3 regions of the Psychrobacillus sp. NPDC096389 genome follow, and region 1 is predicted to be linked to each of the others. Evidence: riboswitches for the same ligand, from Rfam matches in the RefSeq annotation. Region 1 holds a riboswitch; each other region holds the start of a gene.
What was found. A riboswitch is a leader RNA that binds a small molecule or an ion and turns the genes downstream of it on or off. The one in region 1 is predicted to bind S-adenosylmethionine.
Positions count from the first base shown of each region.

Region 2: linked by a shared signal. The riboswitch ahead of metK (methionine adenosyltransferase) and the one ahead of ACIQ38_RS09615 (methionine ABC transporter ATP-binding protein) in region 1 are both predicted to bind S-adenosylmethionine.
Region 3: linked by a shared signal. The riboswitch ahead of mtnK (S-methyl-5-thioribose kinase) and the one ahead of ACIQ38_RS09615 (methionine ABC transporter ATP-binding protein) in region 1 are both predicted to bind S-adenosylmethionine.

Region 1 is NZ_JBIWFB010000003.1:47,237-55,133, reverse strand. It holds gene ACIQ38_RS09640 (acyl-CoA dehydrogenase family protein) at 1-1,539, shown strand, start outside; gene ACIQ38_RS09635 (arsenate reductase family protein) at 1,622-1,984, shown strand; gene gcvH (glycine cleavage system protein GcvH) at 2,059-2,439, shown strand; gene ACIQ38_RS09625 (toprim domain-containing protein) at 2,515-2,865, shown strand; gene ACIQ38_RS09620 (thioredoxin family protein) at 2,877-3,197, shown strand; SAM riboswitch class I at 3,226-3,330, shown strand; gene ACIQ38_RS09615 (methionine ABC transporter ATP-binding protein) at 3,423-4,448, shown strand; gene ACIQ38_RS09610 (methionine ABC transporter permease) at 4,441-5,109, shown strand; gene ACIQ38_RS09605 (MetQ/NlpA family ABC transporter substrate-binding protein) at 5,171-5,977, shown strand; gene ACIQ38_RS22490 (YuzK family famiily protein) at 6,746-6,901, shown strand; gene sufC (Fe-S cluster assembly ATPase SufC) at 7,190-7,897, shown strand, end outside.
Region 2 is NZ_JBIWFB010000002.1:12,304-20,200, reverse strand. It holds gene metK (methionine adenosyltransferase) at 701-1,897, opposite strand; SAM riboswitch class I at 2,099-2,213, opposite strand; gene pckA (phosphoenolpyruvate carboxykinase (ATP)) at 2,408-3,994, shown strand; gene ACIQ38_RS06375 (hypothetical protein) at 4,041-4,490, opposite strand; gene ACIQ38_RS06370 (alpha/beta hydrolase family protein) at 4,493-5,281, opposite strand; gene ACIQ38_RS06365 (NUDIX domain-containing protein) at 5,259-5,732, opposite strand; gene ACIQ38_RS06360 (CPBP family intramembrane glutamic endopeptidase) at 5,774-6,424, opposite strand; gene ACIQ38_RS06355 (hypothetical protein) at 6,514-6,675, opposite strand; gene ACIQ38_RS06350 (transposase) at 6,659-7,000, opposite strand; gene ACIQ38_RS06345 (putative motility protein) at 7,078-7,257, opposite strand; gene ACIQ38_RS06340 (Dps family protein) at 7,316-7,774, opposite strand; gene ACIQ38_RS06335 (hypothetical protein) at 7,875-7,897, shown strand, end outside.
Region 3 is NZ_JBIWFB010000007.1:71,349-79,245, forward strand. It holds gene ACIQ38_RS16510 (TraB/GumN family protein) at 1-810, shown strand, start outside; gene tatA (twin-arginine translocase TatA/TatE family subunit) at 858-1,061, opposite strand; gene tatC (twin-arginine translocase subunit TatC) at 1,088-1,843, opposite strand; gene ACIQ38_RS16525 (1,2-dihydroxy-3-keto-5-methylthiopentene dioxygenase) at 2,315-2,848, opposite strand; gene ACIQ38_RS16530 (methylthioribulose 1-phosphate dehydratase) at 2,864-3,481, opposite strand; gene ACIQ38_RS16535 (2-hydroxy-3-keto-5-methylthiopentenyl-1-phosphate phosphatase) at 3,478-4,143, opposite strand; gene ACIQ38_RS16540 (2,3-diketo-5-methylthiopentyl-1-phosphate enolase) at 4,149-5,363, opposite strand; SAM riboswitch class I at 5,436-5,541, opposite strand; SAM riboswitch class I at 5,718-5,872, shown strand; gene mtnK (S-methyl-5-thioribose kinase) at 5,946-7,136, shown strand; gene mtnA (S-methyl-5-thioribose-1-phosphate isomerase) at 7,133-7,897, shown strand, end outside.

The DNA.
Region 1 (7,897 bases):
GAAGAATACGGCGGAATTGCATTAGATAAAATTTCTTCTGCATTAATTGCGGAAAAATTATCTGTAGCAGGTGGTTTCTCGATTACACATGGTGCCCATGTAGGGATCGGAACTTTACCAATTGTCTTATTTGGTAATGAAGAACAAAAACAAAAATACTTACCAAACTCCGCTTCTGGAGACAAAATTTCTGCGTATGCACTTACAGAGCCAGGTTCAGGTTCAGATGCTTTAGGGGCGAAAACTACTGCAAAGTTAAATGCAGAAGGTACGCACTATATTCTAAATGGAGAAAAACAATGGATTACGAATGCAGGGTTTGCAGATGTATTTGTTGTTTACGCAAAAGTAGATGGGGACAAATTCACTGCATTTATCGTAGAGCGTGAATTCCCAGGCGTTTCTGTTGGAGCAGAAGAGAAGAAAATGGGGATTAAATCTTCTTCTACGCGTACGCTTATTTTACAAGATGCTCAAGTACCAGTTGAAAATTTACTTGGGGAGATCGGCCGCGGCCATGTCATTGCCTTCAATATTTTAAATATTGGTCGTTACAAATTAGGAGTTGGAACTGTTGGGGGTTCTAAACGTGCATTAGAATTAGCAATTTCTTATGCTAATCAGCGTCAACAATTTAAAACACCTATTTCTTCCTTTAATTTGACCAAACAAAAATTAGCTACAATGGCTTCGAAATTGTATGCAACAGAAAGCTTAATCTACCGCACTGTTGGATATTTTGAAGAGCGTATGAGCCAGTTGAGTGAGGAAGAACAGAAAGATGGAAAAGCGATTGCAGCATCTATCGCAGAATATGCAATTGAATGTTCTATTAATAAAGTAGTAGGTTCAGAAGTATTAGATTATATCGCAGATGAAGCTGTCCAGCTACATGGTGGATATGGCTTTATGCAAGAATATGAAGTAGAGCGTATTTACCGTGACTCTCGTATTAACCGTATTTTCGAAGGAACAAATGAAATTAACCGACTAATTGTTCCTGGTACTTTCTTGAAAAAGGCAATGAAAGGTGAATTACCACTTCTTCAAAAAGCGCAAAGCTTACAAGAAGAGTTACTTATGATGATGCCAGAAGAGGTAAGTGATGCACCACTAGCACAAGAAAAAGTATTAGTAGCGAATGCAAAGAAAATTGGTTTACTGGCAGCTGGACTTGCAGCACAACGTTTCGGCACTAAACTGGAAGCGGAACAAGAAGTACTTGTGAACATTGCCAATATCGCAAACAACTTATTTGCAATGGAATCGGCAGTTCTGCGTACCGAAAAAGCGATTGGTCGTGATGGAGCAGAAAAATCAAACCAAAAACTGCTGTATACGCAAATCTTCTGCCAAGAAGCATTTGAAGCGATCGAAAAGGATGCTAAAGAAACGCTAATCGCATCCGTAGAAGGTGATACATTACGCATGATGTTATCTGCTCTTCGTAAATTAACACGCAATACACCATACAATGTTATTGCTAAAAAACGGGAAGCATCTGTTAAATTGATTGATGCAGAGAAATATGTCGTTTAAGTAGCTCCTTATAAAAAACGATGGACCGATGTGCGGTTCATCGTTTTTTTTGATATGATAAAAAGAAAAAAGGTGAGAAGTAATGACAATTCAATTTTTTGGTTACCCTAAATGTAGTACATGTAATAAAGCAAGCAAATGGTTAAAAGACCATAATATAGAGTTTGTTCAGCATCATATCGTAGAAACACCCCCTTCTAAAGAGCTTATAAAAGAGATGCTTTCTACAAGTGGAATAGAATTAAAGAAACTTTTTAATACAAGTGGTATGAAATATAGAGAGTTACAATTGAAGGACAAACTACCGAGTATGACAGAAGAAGAACAAATAGAACTGCTAGTATCTGATGGGATGCTAGTGAAGCGACCGCTTGTTTTTGATGGTAAGCATTTGACGCTTGGTTTTAAAGAAGAAGAGTTTGAACAAATTTGGTCAAACAACTAAAGTGGCTTGTTTTTAACAGAAAAATATGTGAATATTATAGGTGAATGTATAACCAATTTGAGAGGGGTATAATTATGAGCACACCAAAAGAATTAAAGTATTCAGAAGAACATGAATGGGTAAAAACAGAAGGTGGAAATGCACGTATCGGTATTACTCATTTTGCACAATCTGAACTAGGAGATATCGTATTTGTTGAACTTCCACAAGTGGGAGACGATATTAAAGCAGGAGATCCATTTGGTAGTGTTGAATCAGTAAAAACTGTTTCAGAACTTTATGCTCCAATAAGCGGAAAAGTTATAGAAGTAAATAGCGAGCTAGAAGATAGCCCTGAATTTGTAAACGAATCTCCGTATGAAAATGCATGGATGATCGTCGTTGAACCATCAGATGCTTCAGAAATTGATGGTTTATTATCCGCGGAAAAATACGAAGAATTAATTTCAGAATAATAATGAAAACGCCGGTTAATTGTCGGCGTTTTTTTCATATACTAAGTTAACGATATAATTAGGGAGAGAAGCTAATTGGCTAATGTTTTTAGTGAAAAAGTAATTCTCGTTGAAGGAAGGTCGGATAAGCTTCAACTTTTACGACTTCTTGATGAATCCCCAGAAATTATTTGTACGAATGGCACGATCTCCAATGTAAAACTAGAAGAAATTTTAAGTCCCTATGATGATTTTCCAATTTATGCTTTTTTAGATGCAGATAAATCGGGGGAGCAAATACGTTCGATCGTCCGAAAAGAATATCCAGAAGCAATTCATTTATACACAAATCCGATGTATTGTGAAGTGGCCAACACCCCTTTCAAAGTTTTGGCTTCTATACTGAAACGTGTTAACATTAAAGTGAAAAAAGAATTTCTACTTTAGGATGATGTTTTGTGAATGAATGGACGCGCGAACAGTGGGAGTACTATAAAAATGATGGACAGCTTTCGCTATTCTATCTGTATACACCGATGTGTGGTACTTGCATGGTAGCAAGTAAGATGATGCAAGTGATCAATGAATTAGTGCCAAATCCAGTAGGTCAAGCAAATATAAATTATTTAGAAAACCTAGCAATGGAATATGAAATAGAGAGCGTCCCATGTTTGTTAATCGCCAAACAGGGACGCGTCTATAAAAAAATATACGCATTTCAATCTGTGCCATATTTGTTAGAGACCATTAAAGATATTGACAAGCAAGTAATGGCATGATAATATTCAACTTAATCGAATAGTGTCGCTCTTATTAAGAGAGGTGGAGGGAAGTGCCCGACGAAGCCCGGCAACCGTCATGTAAATGAAATGGTGCCAAATCACACAAAGCGAATGCTTTGGAAAATGAGAGAATGGATAAGTTCTATTTAGATAGAAAACTTACTTCCCTTCTGCTCTATTGCAGAAGGGATTTTTTACGGTTTAAGGAAAGGTGAGATTTACATGATTCGTTTAAAAGACGTTTCAAAGAAGTTCCAAACGAAACAAGGTACGATTATTGCTGTTGATGATGTAAATCTTGACATAAAGCAAGGCGAGATTTTCGGTATTATTGGATATAGTGGTGCCGGAAAAAGTACATTAATCCGTTTACTCAATGGATTAGAGAAACCAACGGCCGGACAAATAATAGTAAATGGCAAAGAAATCACTACGATAAATGAGGACAAGCTTCGTCAAGTTCGACATAAAGTAAGTATGATTTTCCAACATTTTAATTTGTTATGGTCCCGAACGGTTGCAGAAAATATTGCATTTCCACTTGAAATTGCGGGTGTTCCAAAAGATCAGCGAAAAGCTCGCGTAGATGAATTGATCGAACTGGTTGGGTTAGAAGGTAGAGGAAATTATTATCCTTCCCAACTATCAGGCGGGCAGAAACAGCGCGTAGGGATTGCGCGTGCATTAGCAAATCGTCCAGAAGTTTTACTCTGTGATGAAGCAACATCTGCACTAGATCCAGAAACAACAGATGCAATTTTAGATTTATTAGTTAGCATCAATGAAAAACTGGGTTTAACAATAGTATTAATCACGCATGAAATGCAAGTCATTCAAAAAATTTGTAATCGAGTGGCCGTAATGGAAGGTGGTCATGTTGTAGAAGAAGGCGACGTGCTAGAAGTCTTCCAAAACCCACAACAACCGATTACGAAGCGATTTGTATCGCAAGTATCAGAAACAGGACAAGCACAGCAGACGTTACAAAATTTAGTTGATCTATATCCAAATGGAAAGCTGATCAAGCTTGTTTTCGTCGGAGAACAGACGGAACAACCAATTCTTTCAAGACTTATCAAACAGTTTGAATTAGAAGTAAATATCGTCCAAGGAAATATTTCGCATACAAAAAGCGGTGCATTTGGTACGTTAGTTCTTCAAATAGATGGAGATGCATTAGCGGTCGATGAAGCGATTCGATTTATACATGAACAAAAAGTAAGTACAGAGGTGATCAACAATGATTAATACGCTTTTTCCGAATGTTGATTGGCCTAAGATGTGGGAAGCAGCACTCGAAACATTATATATGACAGCAATTTCTACTATATTAACAGCCATTTTGGGTTTAGCACTTGGTCTCTTATTGTTTTTAACAAGTCCACATCAAGCATGGGCAAATAAACTGGCGAACTGGTTAACGGGTGCTTTTGTTAATATTTTCCGTTCTATTCCTTTTATTATTTTAATCATATTATTAATTCCTTTTACAAAATTACTTCTTGATACAATCCGTGGTCCGAATGCAGCGTTCCCAGCCCTTGTCATTGGTGCTGCCCCGTTCTATGCACGTATGGTGTTAATAGGTTTACGAGAAATTGATAAAGGTGTTTTAGAAGCGGCAAGATCAATGGGTGCTAAAACCTCTACTATTATATGGAAGGTTTTACTTCCAGAATCGATGCCAGCTTTAGTTTCTGGGATTACAGTAACTTGTATTTCGCTTGTTGGTTATACGGCGATGGCGGGAGTAATTGGGGCCGGTGGTTTAGGGACACTCGCTTTTCTAGATGGTTTTCAACGTAATAGAGAAGATGTTACTTTAATGGCAACGATTTTAATATTGATCATTGTATTTATCATCCAATGGGTCGGCGATATGATTACAACAAAAATAGATAAACGTTAGGTGTTCGCGGGTTTACCCGATCACATATAAAAATGGGGAAAATTTAAAGGAGAGAATACAGATGAAGAAATTTTTAGCAGGAGCATTATTATCAGTAAGTGCATTAACACTTGCGGCTTGTGGAGATGACGATAGCAGCAAATTAGTAGTAGGTGCTTCTAATACACCACACGCTGTCATTTTAGAAGAAGTAAAACCAATCCTTGAAGAACAAGGGATTGAATTAGTGATAGAATCTTATCAAGACTATGTATTACCAAACAAAGATTTAGAATCTGGTGAGTTAGATGCAAACTATTTTCAACATATTCCTTATTTAGAAGATCAAATTGCTACATTCGGTTATGATTTCGTAAACGCTGGTGGAATTCATATTGAACCAATCGGATTATATTCGAAGAAATATAGTTCTGTTGATGAGCTTCCAGAAGGCGCTACAATTTTAATGAGTAACTCAGTTTCAGACCACGGTCGTGTTTTAGCAATGCTTGAAAGTGAAGGATTAATCACTTTGGCGGAAGGTGTAGATAAAACAACTGCCGAAATTTCTGATATTGTGGACAATCCAAAAAATCTTGAATTTGATCCAAACTATGAACCAGCATTAATGGTTCAATTATATGAAAATGACGAAGGCGATGCATTACTTATTAACTCAAACTATGCAATCGACGCAGGGTTAAACCCAATTGAAGACTCTATCGCAATTGAAAACTCCGATTCACCATATGTAAATATCATTGCAACAAAAGCTGGTAAAGAAAAAGATAAAAACATCAAAGCATTAGTAGACGCATTACACTCACAAGAAATCCAAGACTTCATCCAAAATGAGTGGGGCGGCACAATCGTACCAGTAAACAAATAATTTATATAATCAAGCAGGCACGCGCATGAAGTGCCTGCTTTTTTATATGCTTTATGGAGATAAGGCGTCGTAGAAAGACCAATAAGAAGGCCGCCGCCCGGCAAGTGGCGATCCACTACGTCGCTAACGCTCTTGCGCGGTCTTTCACCTTTGTGCAAAATTCCAAAGAATGGCTAAGGGCAATCAAAAAGCTGGTGAAAGCGACTAATTTCAGTATGAAAGCAACTAAAACCAGTATGAGAGCAACTAAATTGCCGATGAAAGCAACTAATTTCTTACAATAGCAAGTATACTTGGATTGAGATGAATATAGTTGCAGCTCGTTTTTGTATATGTTGCGACAAAACTCTACAATGTTGCGCATTTTTGCTAGGGCATTCATCTATAGCTAAGTATAGTGGATATATTTACCGTAGCGCGCCGAGTAGCATGATTGCGGCAAGCGCGAAGGCTAGCGATCACCTTTTGTGACGCTTTACCCCTATACTGTACATATCCCACGATAAGCTTTCAAATTGGAATACATATAAAAAACCCTTATATTTTTTATGAGGACATTTAAGTGGCTTTATTCGAGCGATCTCCAGTTCTATCTGTGTATAAAACACTATTTCAATAGAAGCTAATAATATTTTTATAATCGCTTATAAGTTTTCCCCAAAAAAATGTTTAACATATATGTACAAGGGTATGTACCATAGTGTAGGTGTAAAAAATGGAAAGGAATGATTCATTATCAGTTCAGAAGGCTTACCTTACACGGAGCAGATGGACCACGCATTTAGAGGGGTGCACGGATTCGGATATGACGAATTACGAAACAGCCAAAATTTGCGAATGAAAGTTGAAAAAAGAAGACAACGAGATTATGAGAAAAGTATTCAAGTTCTTGCTAAAATTGATGCCGGGGCCTTTAAAGGCTAATATGATTAAATCCATGAAGTCATGTGCTTCATGGATTTTTTTGCATTAACACTATATACATAGTGAAATCGATTCTCAATTAGATAATGGTATTGAAAATATCAACATATTCCAATTTCATCAATAGTTTACGAGAAAATCTTTAATTATCAAGATTTTTGTATGTTTTATATATTAAATTTGAAACTGTTTCAAAAGATTTGCCAGAGACATCAGTTTGGGTTAAGATTAGAATGATAATAAATTAGAATGGTTACACATTCATAGTTACTTAATGGAGGTTATTCAATGTCAACTTTAGTGATTAAGGATTTACACGTTGCAATCGACGGTAAAGAGATACTTAAAGGTGTTAATTTAACAATTAATACAAATGAAATTCACGCAGTTATGGGTCCAAATGGTACTGGGAAATCAACTTTAGCGTCTGCTATTATGGGTCACCCTAAATATGAAGTAACTTCCGGTTCAGTTGAATTGGATGGCGAAGATGTATTAGAAATGGAAGTAGACGAGCGTGCACAAGCAGGTCTATTTTTAGCAATGCAATACCCAAGCGAAATTACTGGAGTAACAAATGCAGACTTCTTACGTTCAGCGATTAACGCTCGTCGTCCAGAAGGTGAAGAGATTTCATTGATGAAATTCATCCGCGAATTAGATAGCAAAATGGAATTTTTAGAAATGGACCTTGATATGGCACAACGTTATTTAAATGAAGGATTTTCAGGCGGAGAGAAAAAACGTAATGAAATTCTTCAGTTAATGATGTTACAACCAAAATTCGCTATTTTAGATGAGATTGACTCTGGTCTAGATATCGATGCACTTAAAGTTGTTTCTAAAGGGATCAATGAAATGCGCGGAGAAGGCTTCGGAAGTCTTGTAATCACTCACTACCAACGTCTACTTAACTATATTACTCCAGACTACGTACACGTAATGATGCAAGGTCGCGTAGTAAAATCAGGTGGACCTGAGCTTGCTCAAAAATTA
Region 2 (7,897 bases), on a different contig from region 1:
CATCGAAAAAATACAACATAATCGCATGCCCCAACTCGTGTTGCACACGAGAGGATCTCATGACTGCGGCTAGTGCAACTCGGCGCGCTACGGCAAATATATCCGCTCTATTTATCTGGAGAAGATTGCCCAATAAAAAAACGTGCAACGTTACAGTCGTTACTCGCAATGTTGTATGGCATTCGCGCAACATTCTCCTTTAAACACACAACACTATGACCCATTGCGCAATGTTTACAAATAATGCGTCAAAGTCCTCGTCGTCTCATCCAAGTCAACTTGTTATTTTAAGAATTGGTTGCTTTTACTTGCAATTTGGTTGCTCTCGTGCTGATTTGATTGCTTTCGGAATAGGATTGGTTGCTTTCCATGATTGGTTTGTTGCCCTATGCCATTTATTGGATTCACACAGTCGAAAAACTGTATAAGATTTTGTATTTTGCGAGTCGATACTGAATAAACAAGCAGTTTTCATTGATTTTCGCTACAGGCGAGGATGGCTCATCGCTCACCCGGCTAAAAAGCGTTCGACTGCAGCGAAAATCTTAGCGGTCACCTAATAGAACTTTCTACGACGCATTATCCCTTTACTGCGCTCAATTTTAGAATCAGCTTATCTGACTCTCATTTTTATGATTTCCTAAGCGATAAAAAAAGCGATACTTTCCTTAAGGATCAAGGAAGGTATCGCTTTTAATTATTATAATCCTGCTTTTTCTTTTAAAGCATCTGCTTTATCTGTTTTTTCCCATGGTGCGTCGATGTCTGTACGACCGAAGTGACCATAAGCTGCAGTTGGTTTGTAGATTGGGCGACGTAGGTCTAGCATTTTAATAATACCTGCTGGACGCAGGTCGAATAGTTCACGAATATGTGATACTAATTGCGCCTCTTCTACTTTTCCAGTACCAAATGTGTCAACAGCGATAGATACAGGTTGTGCTACACCAATTGCATATGCCAATTGTACTTCACAGCGGTCTGCAAGTCCTGCAGCGACAACATTTTTTGCCACATAACGAGCAGCGTATGCAGCAGAACGGTCTACTTTCGTTGGATCTTTACCAGAGAAAGCACCGCCTCCGTGACGTGCGTATCCTCCGTAAGTATCTACGATAATTTTACGACCTGTTAAACCAGCATCCCCTTGAGGTCCACCAATTACAAAACGGCCAGTTGGGTTGATAAAGTATTTTGTATTTTCATCGATTAATTGAGCAGGAACAATCGGGTTGATCACTACTTCTTTTAAATCTTTTTGAATTTGTTCTAGCGTGATTTCCGGATGATGCTGAGTAGAAATAACAATCGTATCAATACGAACTGGATTATTTTGCTCATCATATTCCACTGTTACTTGTGTTTTACCATCTGGGCGTAAGTAATCTAATGTTTCATCTTTACGCACTTCTGCTAAACGACGTGACAGCTTATGCGCTAAACTAATTGGAAGTGGCATAAGTTCTGGTGTTTCGTTACATGCGTAACCAAACATTAATCCTTGGTCCCCTGCTCCAATTGCTTCGATGTCTGAATCTGTCATAGATCCTTCACGAGCTTCTAACGCTTGGTCAACACCCATCGCGATATCAACAGATTGCTCGTCAATTGCAGTTAATACTGCAGATGTTTCCGAGTCAAAACCGTATTTAGCACGTGTGTAACCAATTTCTTTAATCGTAGAACGTACTACTTTCGGGATATCTACATAAGTAGACGTTGTAATTTCTCCTGCAACTAAAACAAGACCTGTTGTTACACTTGTTTCACAAGCAACACGTGCATTTGGATCTTCTGTTAAAATGGCATCTAAAATAGCATCTGAAATTTGATCGCAAATTTTGTCTGGATGCCCTTCTGTAACTGATTCCGATGTAAATAATCGGCGTTGTGTCATAGAATATTCCTCCTATATCCTGCGAGATTTCTCTCAAGAATTGATACGGTACTCATTCCCATGTCAAGCCATTTCAAATGGATTAAACTTGAAGCCGTTTCGGACTTGGCACACAAGGATAAAGGGCGATGTAATATAAAAAAACCTCTCACTCACGTAAATGTACATGAGGAAAGGTATTAATTTCATAAGCACCTTTCACTCTTATCAATCAAGGAATCACACCTTGTCTCAGGTTGGGCACCTTTGTAATAAATGAAATTACAGGTTGCCGGGTTTCATAGGGCCTGACCCCTCCACCAGCTCGGGATAAGAGTATCCGTTCAATTTAACATCATACGGAAACCGCATCCAAATGTCAATATTTTTTTAATGCCTATTAAGAAAGATAAAAAAATAATACATTAATTAGTATAGACTATTTAACTTAATGTGTTATACTAATTCACATATAAACGAAAAATTCCTCCACCATTGAGGAAAAAATGAAAAAAGGATGGTAAATACAATATGAATTCAATCGATACGGTGAGTGAACTGAACGAATTGCTAGCTGGAAACAATATTAGCGTACAATTATCAGTGCCGCAACTTGTGGAAAAAGCAACATCTAGAGGAGAAGCTGTTTTAACTTCTACAGGTGCTGTAAAAGCAGAAACAGGTAAATACACAGGCCGTTCCCCACAAGATAAATATATCGTAGAAGAATCTATCTCTAAAGACAAAATCGATTGGGGTTCCGTAAACCAACCTATCTCTTCTGAAATTTTTGAAGCACTATATAAAAAAGTAACGAACTATTTAAAAGAACAAGAAGAATTATTTGTCTTTAAAGGATTTGCGGGAGCAGACAAAGAATCCCGTCTTGGCATTCAAGTGATCAATGAATTTGCATGGCATAATTTATTTGCCCACCAATTATTCATCCGTCCTACGGAAGAAGAACTGACAACGCATCAAGCAGATTTCACTATTGTAAGTGCACCAAACTTCAAAGCAGATCCGGCTATCGATGGCACTAAAACGGAAACATTCATCATCGTTTCCATGGAAAAACGTATCGTATTAATCGGTGGAACGGAATATGCTGGAGAAATGAAAAAATCCATCTTCTCTATTATGAACTATTTATTACCAGAACAAAACATTTTTCCAATGCATTGTTCTGCAAACGTTGGAGAAGCAGGAGACGTTGCATTGTTCTTCGGTTTATCTGGTACAGGGAAAACAACACTATCTGCAGATGCAGGCCGTAAGTTAATCGGAGACGACGAGCACGGTTGGTCTGATAACGGCGTATTTAATATCGAAGGTGGCTGCTACGCTAAATGTATCGACTTAACTCGTGAAAACGAACCACAAATTTTTGATGCTATTTCATTCGGAACAGTTTTAGAGAATGTCGTAGTAGATCCAGAAACTGGCGTTGCGGACTATGCAGATGATTCATTAACAGAAAATACACGTGCAGCATATCCAATTCAAAATATCGACAACATTGTAGACCCTTCTATCGCTGGTCATCCGAATACAATTGTTTTCTTAACAGCTGATGCATTCGGCGTGTTGCCTCCAATCAGTAAACTAACGAAAGAACAAGCAATGTACCACTTTTTAAGTGGGTTTACATCGAAACTTGCAGGAACAGAACGTGGAATTACATCGCCACAACCAGCATTTTCTACTTGCTTCGGTTCACCGTTCTTACCATTGCATGCAACTGTTTACGCAGAAATGCTTGGGAAGAAAATTGATGAACACGGTGCACAAGTATTCCTTGTGAACACTGGATGGACTGGCGGAGAATACGGTGTTGGTAGCCGTATGAAACTTGCTTATACTCGCACGATGGTTCGAGCAGCGATCGATGGGAAGTTAAGAAATGCAGAAACTACGATAGATCCAGTATTTGGTCTTGCGATTCCTACAGAAATCGAAGGAGTACCAACAGAAGTACTTATCCCACGTAATGCTTGGGAAGACCAAGAAGCTTACGATGTAAAAGCAGCGGAACTGGCACAATCTTTCCGTGAAAACTTTAAAAAATTCGGTACCGTATCGGAAGAAATTTCACTTAAAGGCGGACCATTAGCTTAACATTATAAAAGAGGATGTCCCATCAATTGGTGACATCCTCTTTTATTTAATTTGCATTCTCATCATAAAAACTTGTGGAAGCAGATGAAACAAATATAGATTTGAATTTTTCGGCTTCTTCTTCATCCACTTTATACAATATAATTTCCGAGCCATAATGACCAATTTCTAATCGCTCATCTCCTGCCTCATTCAAAAACATTTTAAACCATTTTAACCCACCCTTCGGATCAATGGAGTTATTTCGAAAAAACATTCGATTTTCCTCATTTAGATTAATCGTGAGTACTTTTATAAGCCCTTCATTAATAGTAGAAATCGCTCGTGGTTTCAGTTCATTAATTACCTCCACTTCCTCTTTCCAACTTTGGATAATGACATCGTCGATTTCAGTTGTATACAAATCCCAAAGATTCGTCCAAAAGCTAGTATCTGTAGCAAAAGATGATTTTCCATCTATGCTCATTGACTCCGTTGTGACAATCACATTTCCCAATTTCAAACTCCTCTCTGCATCTTCATCCATCTACATGCATCTTTTACCACTTGTCGATTTACAAGGCTAGGAAAAAAATGTGTAAATTCAGGATAATACCATGTTTCCACTATTTTATTGTTCCCTAATAATTCTTTTTCTAACATTTCTGCATGCATAAAGGAAACATTTACGTCCAACTTCCCATGAATAATTAAAGTTGGAGCATGTATCTCAACAATTTTCGGTAAGACGTTCCGTTCTTCGTATGCTTCTGTTTTATTAGTCGGGGTGCCTCCTATTACGCGCTTCATCATTCTTCGCATATCCAAGCGTTCTTCATAAGTCAAATATATATCCGACACTCCTGCCCATGTCACAATAGAAGTAATATCTTTTCTTAATATTGCCGTCCATAAGGCCATAATACCACCACGTGAGAAAGCAAATAAATGAATTCTAGTAGAGATACAAAATTGCTTTAAAATATCAACTGCATAAACTGCATCTAACCGATCTTCTCCTGCAAATTCATCTCTCCCTTCCCCTCCACGATTTCCGCGATAGTATGGGGCAAATACCGTAAATCCTTCTGACGCAATTTGTGCAATACGAGCAGGTCTTACCATCCCAATACTTTGCATACCACCTCGTAAATATAATATTCCTTCATACATTCCTTCTTTTTTCGGTGTAGCGAGCATGCCTTTCACACGTAACCCACATGACCAATAGGTAATTTCGGTTAGATCGATCATTGGATTTGGAGAAGGATACACTCGCACCCTTTCAATCGTTCCATTTTCCTTCATATGTAATCACCTTTTCTAACATTGCTCGCATACCTTGGTCTAGCATATGAAAGCTTAAATTTTCGCAGCTTTGCAATTCATCCGTCGACAACCAACGAGCACCATCTGTTTCATATGTTGTACTCTTGTCATATATATACCCAATATTTGCTATAAAAACCGTCTTACAAAATGGATTTTTATCATCCACCATATATTCGGCAAACCACTCCATGTCAGTTATCTCTACATTTGTTTCCTCTAAAACTTCGCGTTTAGCTGCTTCTTCTAACGTTTCGCCCGCTTCTACTTTTCCCCCTGGAAATTCAATGCCCCGTATGGGATGCTTCGTTAATAACCACTTTTCTTTGTATTTTGCTATAACTAACACATGCATGGACTTCATCGGAAACAAACCTTTTTCAAAGGAAAGTGCCACTTGTATTCCGTTCAAGTCTTGGAATGTAATCATCTATTAACCCCTTTTATGAAAAATCTATTCTATTTGTCGTTTTAACGAATAATAAGCCAATATACAAGCATTATCCCAATATCGGCCAAACTATGGCTTATAATGGACGCTACAATCGAATTTAATTTAATTCGGAAGATTCCCCACATAAGGCCCGCTAAAAAAACGGAAATAACGGACAACACATTAAATGGAAAGCTGAAAATCTCATTTACGACAATAAAATGATACATACTATAAAATATAGCCGTAATCAAAACGGCAATAACATTTCCTAGTTTTGTGGATAGCCCTCCAAACATGAATTCTCTCCAATAAAGTTCTTCTAAAATAGGATTAATCAACGCAAGCACTAATACGAGTAGTATCACTTTCGCTCCACTAAAGTCCCATTTCTCTAATAAGCGCTGTAATTGAGGGATATCTAATACAGAAGATTGAAAGATTGCAACAAAGCCATAAATAGACACCAAACAAATTAATCCGCTTATTATACCTACCCATAGATTTGTTTTCGTTAAAGGAAGCTGCAATGAAGGTCTATTTGCTTTTTTCCAAAATGTAAATAAGAGCGGTATAAATAATAACCATCCGTAAAACAAAATAAAAGTGATAAGAATATCTTCAAATACAGAAAGACCAATATATATAAAAAATGTAGGCATTATGAGTAATAATAGTTGTTTTAACATACTTTCTCCTCGCACATATCCATTTACATACTATCGTAGCATATATGTATAAAAAAAGACTTAGCAATGACGCTAAGTCTTCCAGCTAACTACTCCTTTTGTTTATCTTTTTTGTAATGCTCATTACCTTCTGCTCTATTTTCGGCAATATTCTGTTTTGCTTTTAGTTGAGGGTCTTGGTTTAACAATGAACTTACATTACGATAATTGGTCGGAGTTTCATTTCCTTTTCGATTAATATTTTTGCTCAACTGTCTCTCTCCTTCTTGGGTTAAAATAGGGAAGCTGTTCGACAAACTCTTTAGATTCTTCATCTCCAAATTCATGAATAAGCGCATATAGCTTTTTCATTCTTCTGTCGTATTGATCATTTTCCTTATCAAAATGATATCGTTTTATCGGTATATGTGCGCGCCAGAAGTTGCTGATTTCTACATCTTCTAATTGATCGAATAGCTTTTGAAATACAGGAATAATCTCACGGTTGACCGTAATTTCAAATTCCCACGGTGATTCGTCGGGATACAAATATAATTTTTGACTTTTGACCGATACATATACTTTGTTTAAAGTCATCTACACACATCCTTTTCAAATAGTATGTGTGTAAAGCAAAAAAACATGCACCAAAACTAATTGGCACATGTTTTTTCTTAGGCTTGTATGTCCACTACTGACCCTTTGTAAGGATGGGGAGCAGCAGTTTGAGGCATATCTTCAAGCAACTGTACTGCAGCTACTGTATCCATATTCATGGCATTTTGTAATACGCTCATTTGGACTGTTTGCTGGAGTTGCATAAGTTGTGAAGACATAATGGAGTTAATATCCATAAAAATCCCTCCTTCATATACTTATTATCGGATCATAGTGACGGATCTTGTATAGGTTTTATTTCTTAGTTTCGTTCGTGTCTCCTAAAAACGCATTGAGCATCCATTGATGTTTTTCCGTTTTTTGATAAATAGCATTCAGCATATCTTCGGTCATATCATCTTCTTCTTTCGCTGCTTCTTCCATTCCCTTTTTAAGGGATTTCATGATTTTATCAAAATCATCTACAACGGCTTGTACCATTTCATCTGCACTTTCTTTATTTTTCGCTTCTTTAATATCGGAAAGCTCTAAATGCTCTTTTAAGGTGGCAACAGGTGACTCCCCTAAAGTTAGCAGACGTTCAGCGATTTCGTCCATATTCAACGTTGCTTCGTTATATAATTCCTCAAATTTAGCATGCAATGTGAAAAAAGACGGTCCCTTCACATACCAATGAAAATTATGTAGTTTTGTATACAATACTGACCAATTCGCAACTTGCTTGTTTAATTCTTTCTTTAATGATTCTGACATAAATTTGCCACTCTCCTTAGAATAATAGTTGCTTTCTCTTTTAATATACCTCTCTATTCCTTACAATAAACATACATACAATTTTTATGGAGTGAAAAGCATGGTATTTTGGATTTTAGGTGC
Region 3 (7,897 bases), on a different contig from region 1:
CTTGCAGACCGGAATATCCAAATCACCTTTTCTCGTATTTGGCATAATCTCGGATTTATGGGGAAAGCCCAATTACTTAATGGAGTAATTTTTAGTATTTTTAGTAAGGAAACCATTTCAGAAGAAGAACTGGAAAAAATGAAAACACAAGACACGTTAAATGCAGTGCTTGCGGAGTTTACGGAATCCTTTCCAAGGTTAAAAACACCTTTAATTGATGAGCGAGACCAATATCTAGCCCAAAAGATTAAAGACGCACCTGGCAATAAAGTAGTAGCTGTTTTAGGTGCTGCACATGTTCCTGGTATTACGAAAGAAATTCATAAGGAGCATGATTTAGAAAAACTTACGGAAATTCCACCAAAGTCCATCGTACCGAAAATTCTTGGATGGGCTATACCGGCTCTATTAGTAGCTATTATTGTGTATACTTTTATGGCCAATCCAACAGCTGGTTTCGATCAAGCGTTAAGCTGGATATTATGGACAAGTAGCTTTGCCGCTATTGGAGCAGCACTTGCGCTTGGGCATCCACTTGCAATATTATCTGCATTTATCGTAGCGCCAATTACGACGTTACACCCGCTGATCGCATCTGGTTGGGTTTCAGGGATTGTTCAAGCATATTTCAGACGACCAAATGTCGGTGACTTTGAAACACTCTCAGAAGATGTTTTTACGATTAAAGGGTTTTGGCGAAACAAAGTAACTCGTATTTTATTGGTTGTCGTATTAACGAACCTTGTCGGATCTATCGGAACATTTATAGGTGGTGCCGATGTAATTCGAGTGTTCTTTAAAAATTTATAAAAATTACAAAAGCCAGCTATTCCAAAAAGGATAGCTGGCTTGTCTTATTAGTTTTTCTTTTTTGTGTCTGCTTCTTTGTCATCTAGCTTAAATTCTTCAGCTACATCATCCACAATATCTTTTGTCGAGTTTTTAAATTCTTTTAACGTTTGTCCAACTGCTCTACCTAACTGTGGTAATTTGGAAGGTCCGAAAACGATTAAAGCTATAATTAAAATGATGATTAACCCTGGTACGCCGATGTTTGGCATGGGATGTTCCTCCTCGCAATAATAGATTAGTTTTCTAAGCTTTCTTCCTCAAGCGCTTGTTTTGCTAGTTGCTTTTTATAGGACCAACTAGAAACAAGAATACTTATTTCAAAAAGTAATAGTAATGGCACAACGATGATAAAATCAGAAATAAAGTCCGGTGGTGTAATAGAAACCCCGACTACTACTAGTACAAAGTAGGAAACCTTTCTCATCTTTCTTAAACGATCTGGTGTTATAATACCCAACTTTGTTAGAAATAAAATAATAACTGGTAGTTCAAAAACAATACCCACTGGAATAATTAAGTTAAACATAAATGTAAAGTATTGTTGCATTCCGTAAGTCTCTAATGCCCCAATAGAATCATTAATATTGGACATAAAATTCAACATAAGCGGAAAAAGTATAAAATAACTAAAACTTATCCCTGCTAAAAACAAAAAGAAGGAAACTGGGATAAAGTAAATCGTTCCTCTAGCTTCTTTTTCCAATAGACCTGGCTTTACAAATAACCAGATTTGGTACATTGCAATTGGCAAAGTAACTAAAATAGCTAAAATTAAAGCACACTTAACGTAGATCATTAGGCCATCTGTATAACCAAACACGTTCCATTCAACATGCGCCGCTGTTGGTTGTTGCTTTATAAAAGTCAATGTTTTTGGAGCAAGCCAAAACCCTAAAGCAAGTGAAAGAATAAATGTTGTTGCTATAATGATAAGCCTTTTGCGTAGTTCTGTTAAATGTTCAACAAGTGTCAATTCTGGTTCTTGTGTCATTTGGTTTTACCACCCCATCTTCTCAAACAAAGTGAAATTTGCTTATTTTTTATTAAGAAAAACTAGTAGTATCCATTTACCTGAAAATAGATTCAATTAATGAGTAAATTAGACTTACGTCACCTTCACATTATACTCTTTCCAATGAATTTGTAAATAAAAGTACTCCCTATTTACCTAATTAACAATAGAACTAACCAATAGATAGGAAGAATATTCAATTACGTAGACAATTTTAGTGTAAGTGAATCAGGTAGAGGAATGGGACTGTTAGGAAAGATTCTTTAAAAGGGCATTTCTAGCGATTTTCTTCTATAGATAATGGTGAGGGTGTACGATGGAAAGACAAATGCAATTAGATTACGGAGAAAAGAGAGGTTGGTCGTGACATCAGTCATGATCTACCTCTCTAAAAAAATGTATGTCCTTAGTCCAAGGAAAAGATTGAAATAGGTCTTTTCTTGTTCTTAATTAACTTTGCGCAACTTCGTCTTGGTATACTGGTACCCAGCCTTCTGTTGTCACGAAAATGCGAACTGCAACTACTTTGCGATCTTCTGCAAGCGTGAAATAATGTGTGATATTCTCAGGTACAGAAATTAAGTCTCCAGGAGTTAAATGTACTTCAAAGAAACGCTCATCTTTTCCTTGGATGATAAACACCCCGTGACCACTTACGATATAACGAACTTCATCGTCCGTATGAATATGTTTGCGTTCGAAGTTTTTCAATAGCTCATCTAAATTAGGGTTAGAATGGGATAATGAAATTATATCGGATGCTTGGTAGCCGCGTCGTTTAGAGATATCATCAATTTCTACTTGAAAAGCTTGTAAAATTTCCTCTTTTTCTGTATCGCTAAGATCAAATTTCTCACGAAGATGCACTGGTAACTTTTCAATATCCCAATGTTCATACACAACTTCTTGGCTTTCTAAAAATGCTGCCACCTCGTTTTGTGCTTCAATTGTTTCATTTGTTCCTTGAATTTTAATAATAGCCATTTCAATCTCCCTCTCTTATTTTGATTTTATCTGAAGTAATGCTAATTGATACTGAAATAAAAACTCACAAGCTTCTAGTAGTTTTTTTGCTTCGAAACCGTCCTTGCCCCAAACGGTAATCCCGTGATTTCGGATTAATACGGCTCCTTTATCGGCATGTATATGAGAAGTAAATTCTTCCGCCAGGCTTGGAATATGTGCATAATTTGGGATGATCGGGATGGACAGCAATGCATCCTCGTCCCATAAATCAAACGCTTTAATAAGTTCTTGACCTTGAAAGTCAATTTTCCCATCATCACCGTATATTTCTGAAATAACATTGTTCGCGACTGTATGAATATGAAGACTACAGCCAGCAGATGTCTTGCCGTATATGGCACAGTGTAGTAATGTTTCGGCAGAAGGTTTTAAATCGGTCTCTTCCACTGTATTTCCGAAACCATTTACAAGTAAAAAGTCTTCCTTTGTTCGCTTCTTCTTATCTTTTCCACTAGCTGTCACTAAAAATTGTAGTGGTTGATCGCTCACTTTTATTGCTAAATTTCCACTCGTCCCCATGAACCAGTCTCGTTTAGCTAGTTCGTCTTTTATGTCTGCTAACTCATCCCATTTTCTTTCTAGTGTTGTCATACTTCTACACCTAACTTTGCATCTAATATGTGCATGACATCATGGAAACTTTCAAAAGGTTCGTACGGAATATTGAGTTCTTCGCATTTCTCAATGAGGAAATCCCGTGCGATGACAATGTCCGCTAATTTTGCAGCCTCTAAATCTGTAATAGAATCTCCAATAACAACACTTAACGTATCACTGCCTTGAAGCTTACGAATAATAGATGGCTTACAGCAACCACAACCTTGGTTCGTACATTGCTCATCACATCCATGTGGAAAGTTAATCCGTATCGAGTCTCCCGAAAAGTCCGATTCATTGCAATAAATATCGGAAAATGGTCCGAATGGTTCAAGCATCGGCTGCACGAAAAAATCGATTCCACCACTCACGATATAAAGTGGAATATTGTTTACTTTTGTATAAGAAACAAATTCTGCAAAACCTTCACGAATTTGCGCTTGCTCAAGCAAATAAGAGTTAATTTGCTCTTTCAATGAAACAGGAAGGAGTGCAAACATATCCGATACACCTTCACGTATCGATTGCTTTTGCCCCAAAATATTCTCTTTAATCGGCAAATATTCTGGAGGTGCAAATTTTTTCATAATCGAGATGATATTATCTTGCGTTGTAATAGTGCCATCAAAATCGCAAAAGATAACTAGTTTCTTCATAGTATTTACCCCCATAATTCGATTGCTGACTTGAGTTCAGCATGCTGCTTTGCCGCTTCCGTAAGCGATATTCCAGCAAGCACGGCTTCCACAGCTTGTTTAAAGGCAAGTCCTCCACCAATCGCACCAGCAGGGTGTCCATGTACCCCGCCCCCAGCATTAATAATGCTATCAATTCCGTAGTCTTGCATTAATAGAGGTACTAAACTTGGATGTATACCTGCAGAAGGAACTGGGAAAGTTCGTTTTACGCTACTAGCTTTTGTTAGTTCTTCTCCTAAAGAAAGAGCTGCTTTTTTCTCAAGCGCAACACTACCATAAGGAGAAGGGAATAATGAAAAATCTGCCCCAGCATAGCGAGTTAATTTGCCTAGTAAAAGAGCTGTTGCAACACCGTAAAACGGGGAAGAAGTGAACGCTCCACTATAGGCTGGATGAGCCATAAATGGCAGTTGAATGTCATCATCTTCTACAAGTTCTTGGAGCACGTCCAACCCGTATGCATGGACATTAAATAATAAAGCATCTGCTCCAAGTTCTTTCGCTATTTTTGCTTTTTCGCGTAACTGTGTTGTCCGTCCAGATAAATTCACTGCATAAAGCGTACGATGTCCAGTTTCTTCATACACTTGGCGTAATACTTCCTGGGCGGTTGTAATTCGCTTTTCAAAAGGAGTGAGCGGATTGTCAAAAAGAATTTCATCGTCTTTTACAAGATCAACTCCTCCAAGAGCCTGATGTCGAAGTTGTTCTGCTAAATAATCGATATCCCGTCCTATGACTCCTTTGAATATGCTCATAATGAGTGGCCGATTATGTACATTTAACAAGTTTCTTATATGTTCAATACCAAATCTAGGTCCAGGAAACTTTGCTAAAAGCTCTGGAGAAAACTCTAAGTCTAATAGCTTTATTTCACCGTCTAATGATAATTTACCGAAAACAGTTGTTAAGATGGCAGGCAAATCAGCGGAAAAGTTAGCACTAGGATACTCTATTTTTATCTCTGCTCTAATTTGTTCTGGTTTAGATGGATGTTGTACATTTTCAAACTCCGTAATAGATACAACATTCCCTTTATGCTGTTTTAATTGTTGCTGTTCAAGTAAAGGTAAATCTGTCCAGGACCCAATCGTTAAACCTAAAGCAATGCCCTCTGCCTTTTTTTCGAATGATCCTGGATTTCCGTACAATTGATAAACAGAAGTTACTCCACTCATGTTATTAATCTCCTTTGTTGAATAAAGATAAAAAAACCTCTTCAAATAAGAAGAGGTTAAAGGTTTAACGACTTCTTATTTCTCAGTCAATTGACTGCAAGAATTAGCACCGTATCCATTCGTTGGACCGGTTGCCGGGTATCATAGGGCTCGTCCCTCCACCTGCTCTAAATAAGAAAATATATTTAATTAAGATTTCAGTTTATTGTCAAATTAATAATGATTATTTCATGCAATTGAAATAATGTCAACACAAAATTTAGAGTTTTTATAAAATTAAAAAAGTCTGTTGACATTCCTTTTTCGAATGTGCTAGGATTCTAATCAAATAACATTACGTTAAAAATAATAGCACTCTTATCAAGAGCAGGCTGAGGGTAATGGCCCGATGAAGCCCAGCAACCGACCGTAATACCGTTGTGAGACGGGGCGCTTTTTGCGCCGAGATAACATTCTCTTAAGGCACGGTGCTAATTCCATCAGAAAGGGAACTTTCTGAAAGATAAGAGGCGAGAAAACTCTTATTCTACGCCTCTTTCATTGGAAAGAGGTTTTTTATTTTGTAAAGAAAGGTAGAGAAAAATGACAATTGCAACGAAGAAACAATACGAGTCTTTAACAGAAGAGCAGGCAATAGTATACATCAAAGAACAAGGTCTATTTTCAAATGGATTGGAATTAGAATGTAGCGAAATTGGTGATGGTAATTTAAATTATGTATTTCGCATTCGAGATACTAAAAGTGGAAAAGGAATTATTGTAAAACAAGCATTGCCATATGCAAAGGTAGTCGGTGAGAGTTGGCCACTAACATTAAAGCGTGCACAAATTGAAGCGAATGCGCTAAAAAAACACGGGGAATTTGCGACAGGGCTAGTACCTGAAGTATATGTAATTGATGAAGATTTGGCGATTACAGTGATGGAAGACTTATCTCATTTGACCATTGCAAGAGAAGGATTGATCCGCCTGGAATCCTATCCAAAATTAGCAACAGATATTGGGGAATATCTTGCACAAACCCTATTCCATACGTCCGATTTTGCATTACATCCTTTTGAAAAAAAGAAACTAGTTTCAGAGTTTTCCAATCCTGAGCTATGTAAAATTACAGAAGATCTAATTTTTACGGATCCATTTTTTGATTATGAAACAAATGACTTTGAACCTGCGTTACGAGTAGATGTAGAAGCCATTTGGAGTAATGAGCTTTTAAAATTGGAAGTTGCCAAATTGAAGAAAAGCTTTTTAACAGAAACGGAAGCATTACTGCACGGAGATTTGCATACAGGTAGTATTTTTGCGAGTGAAACAGAAACAAAAGTAATTGATCCAGAATTCGCCTTTTACGGACCAATTGGCTTTGATGTTGGACTATTTCTAGCTAACTTGATCTTTCAAACGATTACAAGAGAAGGAGAGAGCCGAGTTGTAATCCATCAGCATATTGAAAAGACATGGGAAGTATTTTCGAGTAAATTTTCGGAACTTTGGAAAAAAGAAGCGGTTGAATCTTATAAAGATACTGAAGGATTTGAAGCGTATGTATTGGATAAAGTTTTCCAAGATACACTTGGCTTTGCTGGTTGTGAATTAATCAGACGTACAATCGGTTTAGCACATGTAAAAGATTTGGATGGAATTTTAGATGATGCAGAAAGAATTTCAGCGAAGAAACAAGCTTTACAGATAGGAGAATTATTCATCTTAAAGCGTAAAGAAATTAGTTCAATTCAATCAGTAATCCAATTACTCGAGGAGTTGCAAAAATGAGTATCCCCTTATCAATCAAATGGAACAACAATCGACTCGAAATACTAAATCAGCAGAAACTACCACTTGAAGTGGAATATATAACACTTGAAACGCTTGAAGATGTGTATGATGCCATCATCACATTAAAAGTACGAGGAGCTCCGGCAATTGGTATTACTGCTTCCTACGGACTAGCAGCAGCGGCACAGTATTACGAAACAAATTCTTTGGAAGACTTCCATCAATTACTAAACAAAGATACGCTATATTTGGCTGAATCTAGACCAACAGCCGTCAATTTAGTGTGGGCTTTAGAGCGATTACGAGTTGCAGTCGAGCATGCGGAAACTGTGCAAGAAGCGAAGAAGCAGTTGTTAGAAGAAGCGGATAATATATACGAGGAAGATGAGGCATCTTGTCGTGCAATTGGTGAATTTGCTTTGTCTTTACTTGAAGATTATACAAAAGTCATGACTATTTGTAATGCAGGCACAATTGCAACTGCGAAATATGGAACTGCCTTAGCACCTTTCCATTTAGGAGCTGAAAAAGGGAGGCAGTTTCAAGTCTTTGCTTGTGAAACGAGACCTGTATTTCAAGGGGCACGACTCACTGTATGGGAGCTTCAGCAATCAGGAGTAGATGTCACTCTTATTACGGATAGCATGGCTGCACATACGATAGGTGCAAAAGGGATTGAAGCAATAATTGTTGGAGCAGACAGAATTGCTGCAAATGGTGATACGGCCAATAAAATTGGGACACTTAACTTGGCATTA